2 regions of the Rhizorhabdus sp. P4_G6 genome follow, and region 2 is predicted to be linked to the other one. Evidence: riboswitches for the same ligand, from Rfam matches in the RefSeq annotation. Region 2 holds a riboswitch; the other holds the start of a gene.
What was found. A riboswitch is a leader RNA that binds a small molecule or an ion and turns the genes downstream of it on or off. The one in region 2 is predicted to bind cobalamin.

Region 1: another riboswitch for cobalamin. It lies ahead of cobW (cobalamin biosynthesis protein CobW); the one in region 2 lies ahead of AC1DPF_RS18810 (TonB-dependent receptor).

What each region holds. Positions count from the first base shown of each region.
Region 1 covers NZ_JBFUKC010000012.1:826-4,234, reverse strand. Annotated here, with positions in the region: gene cobN (cobaltochelatase subunit CobN) at 1-717, opposite strand, end outside; gene cobW (cobalamin biosynthesis protein CobW) at 717-1,754, opposite strand; cobalamin riboswitch at 1,991-2,212, opposite strand; gene AC1DPF_RS13035 (hypothetical protein) at 2,272-2,616, opposite strand; gene AC1DPF_RS13030 (PepSY domain-containing protein) at 2,658-3,409, opposite strand, start outside.
Region 2 covers NZ_JBFUKC010000045.1:2,988-6,396, reverse strand. Annotated here, with positions in the region: partial or broken gene AC1DPF_RS18810 (TonB-dependent receptor) at 1-1,511, opposite strand, end outside; cobalamin riboswitch at 1,687-1,945, opposite strand; gene AC1DPF_RS18805 (histidine phosphatase family protein) at 2,041-2,664, opposite strand; gene AC1DPF_RS18800 (CbtB domain-containing protein) at 2,832-3,059, shown strand; gene AC1DPF_RS18795 (CbtA family protein) at 3,075-3,409, shown strand, end outside.

The DNA.
Region 1 (3,409 bases), on a different contig from region 2:
CACATAGACGGCTACCACATTGAGATCGCGGTCTTCGAGCGCATCGACCAGCGCATCGACCGCGTCGAGCGTGCCGGCGATGGTGAGCGCACGGTAGAAGGTTAACAGCGCTACCGGCCGGCCTTCAACCCATCGCGCCCGCACGTCGTCGAGCACCGGCCGCTCATGGCCGCGCAGGTGCAGCCCGGCGTCGGCGACCGGGACCGGATCGTCGGGCAGACCAATGTCGCGCCCGATCAGGCGTGCGGCGTGCCGGAGGAAGCTCGTTGCATTAGCCACCCCACCCTGCCGGAGACAATCGCGCAGCCGCTCGCGGATCTCGTCAGGCAAGGTCGAGGCCGCATCGAGCGCCGGATCGGGCTCACGGCCGTCGGCGATGGCGGCGAAAGCGATCCCTTTCTCGCGCGCTACGCGGGCGATCTCGTCGACGCCATAAGGCCAGTAGCTCTTGCCACCGAGCAGCACGACGCCGACGAACTTCGCCTGCGCGATCACCTTCTCGACATAAAGATCCACCGAATAGGGATGCTTGAGCTGAAGCAGGTTCGCGAGCCGGATCGATGGCGCGCCGTCACCCAGCGCAGCCGCCGCCCGCGCGAAGCAGGCAAGCTCGCTGTCCGCCACGGTCAGGAAGACGATCTCGCCCGGCGACTGGGCGAGATCGATCGCCTCGTCGCCGTTCGAAACCGTTCCCGGCGTGGCGGCCAGCAGATGCATCAGCCGCCCAATACCGCCGACAACGTCGCTTCGATCGCCGGCCGGTCGAGATCTTTCTGTCCGATTACAACGAGCTGCGACTGGCGCACCTCCCCGGCCGTCCAAGCGCGATCATAATAATGCTGAACGCGCGGACCGACCGCCTGGATCACCAGCCGAGCGGGCTTGCCGCCGACCGCGATCAGGCCCTTGATCCGCAATATGTCGTGCTTCGCGATGACTTCAGACACCGCCCGCAGCAACGGTTCGACATTGCCGATGTCGCCACCCTTCACGACGAAGCTGTCGAAGTCGTCATGGTCATGATCGGGATCGCTGTCATGATGCGAAGGCCGGGTTTCGAGATCGTCCTCGGCGCCCGCAAACAGGCCGAGCAACATGCCGATGTCGACCGCGCCATGATCGGCACGGACAATCTTCACGCCGCTGCGGGTATCGCCCGAAATATCGGCTTCGATCTTGGTCAGCTTGTCGGCATCGACCAGATCGGACTTGTTGAGGATGACGAGATCGGCGCAGGCCAGCTGATCTTCGAACAGTTCCTCGAGCGGGCTGTCATGGTCGAGCGTCGGATCAGCCGCGCGGGCGAGCGCCAAAGCCACCTCGTCGGTGGCGAAGCGGCCCGCCGACACCGCATCGGCATCGATCAGCGCGATCACGCCATCGACGGTTGAGCGGGTGCGGATCTCGGGCCACTGGAAGGCCTTCACCAACGGCTTGGGCAGCGCGAGGCCCGACGTCTCGATGATGATATGCTCGGGCGGATTAGGACGGTCGAGCAGCTTCTGCATCGTCGGCAGGAAGTCGTCGGCCACAGTGCAGCAGATGCAGCCATTAGCCAGCTCGACGATATCGTCTTCAGGGCAGGCCTCGTCATTGCAGCCCTTGAGCAATTCGCCGTCGACCCCGACATCGCCGAACTCGTTGACGATCAGCGCCAGTCGGCGGCCCCTGGCGTTCTGGAGAAGATGCCGGATCAGCGTGGTCTTGCCGGCGCCGAGGAAGCCGGTGATGACGGTCGTCGGTATCTTGCTCATGCGCCGACGCTTCCCGGCGCGGCGGGCAAGCAGACAATGATGGCCTTCATCGGGAAACTCCCGGCACCTGAGCTTCATCGGTGGCGGGGCTTGCCGTTCGGAACACGAACGGCCGGCGCGCAATGACGGGCGGGCGCCAAAGGCACCCGTGATCACGCAACCGTGCGGCACCCGCCGCTTCGTTCGTCGCTCAGACGGAGAGGAACCGTGCCGTGACCATCCCCTGGATCAAGGCAAGAGCGACCGGTGCGCTGGCAGGTCTCCTGGCTCGCGGGTCATAGCTCGATGCGCGCCTTCCCGGGTCAACCCGACCCAGTGACCGTGCCATCCAATGGATAGACACATGCACATCTCGCTCGCCGCTTACAGTTGCAGGGACAGCCGCGGATTTGGGAGCGAACTCCCGCACCGCATTCCCATTTTAAGCCCTTCCGGGCACCAGCGCGATCTTTCGAGCCCTGCATTTCTGCTGGACTCCATCGGCCGGATAGTCCGTTTCACGCCCGAGGCCAACCCTTCATCGCGCGCGGTCTTGTGCCCGCCATTCCGCGACGAGGGCCGGGCAGTTGGCGAGCTGCTCGATGACGATCGGAGAATAGGTCGGCAAAGTGATGGTCGTGCCCCTTCGGATCTGCATCGAGCCCGATGTCGGCAGGCGACCATCCTTTCCCCATCGCGACCGCTCAGCCGACGTAATCCCAAGGACGCGTCCGACCACCTTCTGACCGATCGGCTTGCGCGACCGCGCCATCGCGCGCTGCAGTTGCCGGTCGCGTTCTCCGGTGTGGATGCGCAGCCCCAGCGGCATGTCCCCTTCATTGGCCAGATCGATGAGCACGTCGAAGCCGGTGGGCGTTCGCACCAGCGATACCAGCCGCCGCGCTCTCCCCTGCTCCGACATGCCTATCGTACCCGCCGCCTGCGACGCGAAGCGGCGCGCGGCTGCATCAGCCTGATCCAGCCGATCCAGATGCCGCTGATCGACGTGACAAGGCCGAGGATCGAGAGACCCCACAGCAGCGCATCCCAAGCCGGGCGGTTCAGCGTCAGGCCGTTCAGATCCCATTTGTGCAGGAAATCGAACAACCAACGATAGACTCGGCCACGTTCGTCGATTTCGCCGAGCAAAGCGCCCGTCGTCGGATCGAGATGCACCCATGTCCCGGCCGCATCGTCATATTCGACGCGTAGGACGGGGAGTTGGGGAAGCGCACCGACATCATACCAATAGGCGTCGGGCGCAGTGAGCCGCTTGACCTCACGGATTCGTGCGTTCGGCACGAGCTTGGCCGCCGCCGCCAATATGGCTGGCTCGGACATCTTGACCGGAGTGTCGGTCGAGGGGTCGAGTGTGAGCGTAGGCCGGCCTGGACGTTCGATCATTACATGTGATCGACCCGCAGCCCAGTTGAGCTCCAGCAGCTTTGCTCCCGGAGCGATGCGCGCGAGCCTCGCGATATCAAGGGGCGGCGCCTTACCGGTGCCGGAATAAGCGATACGCTCGGCATCGCCGATTCCCGGGCTGTCGAACAGGCGCCCCGGATCGACCGACAGCCAGCCGCTGAATATCCATGCGAGCAGTGCCAGGCCGCCGCCGAAGCCTGCGATGTGATGCCACAGCATCCAGCCATGATAGGGCGTCATTCGGCCACCCC
Region 2 (3,409 bases):
GTCGGCTGATAGACCGCGCCGACGCGCCAGGTTGTGTTGCGCAGCTTCTTCGTGAAAAGGCGTGCGCCGATGGCCCCGGAAGGATTGATGTTCTGGCGGTACACCCGATCATGCTCGTCGCGAATGCCAGCGACCAACGAGAACTGATCGCTGAAGCGGATACGGTTCTCCGCGAAGAAGCTATACTCGCCGGTCCGCGTCCGATAGCGCGGCGCGATCCCCTGTGTGTCGAAGAACAGACCGGAGTCGAAGCTGAGCGGATCGACGAAATCCTCCTGCAGGTCCGATCCGAAGTCGTTCGAGTAGGTGAGCTTGATCTTGTTGACGTCGAAGCCGACGACGAGATCGTTCTGGATATCGCCGAAATCCGCGCTCCACTTGACGCTACCCTGATTGCCGATCTGGGTCTGGTCGTGGATGATGCCAAGATTGTCGGTCCGGTAGATCGTGCCGGGGGTGCCAGACGTGCCGTTATAGCCGTTCGGGCAGTTGCCGCTGCCACCGATCCAGCAATAGCTCTCCAAATCCTTGAAGAGCCGCTTGCTCGTCAGCCGGTAGGTGGTGTTGGAGATGCTGATCAGATCCGAAGGCGCCCATTCGACGGTGAGAAGCGTCCGGTTGTCACGATAGTGAAGGCTGGCGTCCGCGACATTGTAGTTGCGATGGCGGATGCGTGTGTCGAGCTCGCCGTTGATCAGCGGCGTACCGAAATACTCCATAGGCCGCAGGTTCGCATAGTCGTCGCGCAGCGTGAATGAGAGCGTCTCAGTCGGCGCGAAGCGTAGCGCCGCCGACACCGCATAGCTCTTCGAATCGCCGTGATCGACATAGCCGTCCGATTTCCGATAGCTGCCATCGACCCGGTAGGAGAGCTTGTCGCCAAGCGGACCGCCGGCTCCCGCCGCGGCATGCCAGCTGTTCTGCGAGCCATAGCCGGCTTCGGCTTCGACCTCGGTTCGCTCGCCGCTCGGCTTCTTGGTGATCACATTGACCGCCCCGCCCAGCGCTCCCTGACCGTAGAGTACAGACGCCGGTCCGTTGAGTATCTCAATCCGATCGATGTTCCATGTATCCTGGGGGAAGGTTATCGTCCCTGCGACCGGAAAGAGCCGGACGCCGTCGTAAAGCTGGAGCACCGAACCTTGCCCTTTGAAGCCACGAACGACGAGCGCCGTACCGCCATCGCCAGGCGTGGCCGCCGTCGTGATGCCCGGCGCGCGAGTGACCGCCTCGACGACTGAGATGTCGCCCCGCGCGCGGATCGCATTCCCGTCGATAATGACTACGCTAGCCGGTGTCTCAAGGGCAGTAAGACCGAGGCGGCTGCCCGTGCTGGTTGGTACAGTCAGCGCCGCGCCAAGCCTCCCCGTAACGAGGATGGTGTCCTCGTTGGATTGAGCGCTTCCGTCTGCCGCGGCGTCCTCCGCAAAGGCCGGCGATGCCAGCGCGCCCAGGATGGCAAGCGTGATTAGCGAGCGCGGCGCGCCGATGATGTTGGTCTCTTTTTTCACTTGATTCCCCCATCGGCGCCTAACGACGATGGCGGGGCGTACCGTTCACGAACGGTCGGCACGCAGAGAGGCCGGGCGCCCGGGGGCGACCACCATGCGTTACCGTGCGGCCCCAGCCGCTCGTTCGTCGCTCAGACGGAAAACACCGTGCCCCGGCCATCCCCTGGACCAAAGCAAGAGCGACCAGACGCAGGCAGGTCTCCTGGCTCACGGGTCATCGCTTGATGCACGGCCTTCCCAGGCCTCGCATGAATTAGCGTCCGGCCCAGTGGCTGGCGGCTCGGGACGTCTTGCCCAAACCGCACATATGCATCGCGCTCACCGCTTACAGTTGCAGGGACAGCTGCGGATTTGAGAGTGTCCGATTTTCACCGGCCCCCCGCACCGCATTCCCATTTTAAGCCCTCTCGGGCACCGGCGCGATCATGTCGGCGCGCGACCTTTCGGCCTTTGCGCGAACGAAGCGGCAGTTACGGAAGTTGATGCAGCCCTGCAAGGACAACGTGCGTGGACCGCAACGACAGCGGAATCAGCCACTTCGATCCAATATATCGGCTCGGCCTCCGGTGATCGCCTGAAGCCGCCAGCCGCCGTTGAAGGACAGCCTGACCGCCGTCAGCGGCGCGACGTCGATCCGCATGGTTGCCGGCAGAGAGATGTCGAGCGCTGCCGACAAGATCGCGCGAATGACCATAGGATGGGTGATCGCCAGAAGGTGAAGGTCTCGACGGGCCTGCGCGTCGAGCCAGGGAGAGATGCGATCTCGGGCGTCGATAAGGCTCTCGCCATCAGGCGCACCTTTTGCCGGATCGGCCAGCCACGCGGAAAGGGCCGCCGCATCACGCTGATGAATAGTCTCGAAGCTATGGCCCGCCCAGCCGCCTTGATCGACATCGCGCAGGCTGTGGTCGATAGACGCGTCCAGCCCCAGCGCGTCCGCCGTCTGCCGGGCCGCGAGAGCCGGACTGACCATGAAGAGGTCGGCCTTGCCTTCGGAGAGGCGATAGTCGTTTGCCTTCCGTACACCGCCATCGTCGAGTGGATCTTCGGGCGCAGGGAAAGCTCCTTCTCGCATCGCTGCGGTCGCCGCATGGCACAGAAGCGTCAATCGGGCTGCCAGGGGACTTCTCCAAGGATCGTTGACGCCTCTCATGCATCCGGCCTAGTGCGGAGCCAGCAATGACCGAGGAAGAAGCCGGTGTGATTCCGGCACGGTCGCGCCACTGTTATCGCCAGCGCCGATGCGCTGTCGAGAGTCAGACCTTCCTCGGGCGATTTTGACACGGTGCCGGGACGCGATATCCCGAAAGGAGCATGACCATGGCGAGCAAGCCTCTCTTCGCAGACGACGCCTTCATTCCGCTTCCGGGAACAGGGGTGATCCCCCTTGGTGACATCATCCCCTGGGGCATCTTCGGCGCGTTGCTGGCCATGATCTTCCTGTATTTCGTCAGCACCGAACAGGGCGCGCTGTCGCTGTTCAGCGGTATGTACGTCCATGAGTTCGTCCACGACGGACGTCATCTGCTCGGCTTCCCCTGCCACTAAGGCGGGGATGCTACCATGACCCGAAATTTGCTGATCCGCGGCATGGTCGCCGGCATCCTCGCCGCGATCCTGGCCACCCTGTTCGCCCGCGCCCTGGCCGAGCCTCAGGTCGACCTCGCCATCGCCTATGAGGCGTCGCATTCCGCGCACGAGGCGCACAGCATGCCGGGCATGCCGTCGGCTAAAGAGCCCGAGCTCGTCAGCCGGGGCACGCAGAAGGGCCTTGGCCTCCTCACGGCGCTGACGCTCTACGGCGCAGCAGTTGGCGGAATCTTCGCGCTGGTATTCGCGGCCATATATGGCCGGATAGGCTCGATCGGCCCGCGCTCGCTAGCCCTGCTCCTTGCCCT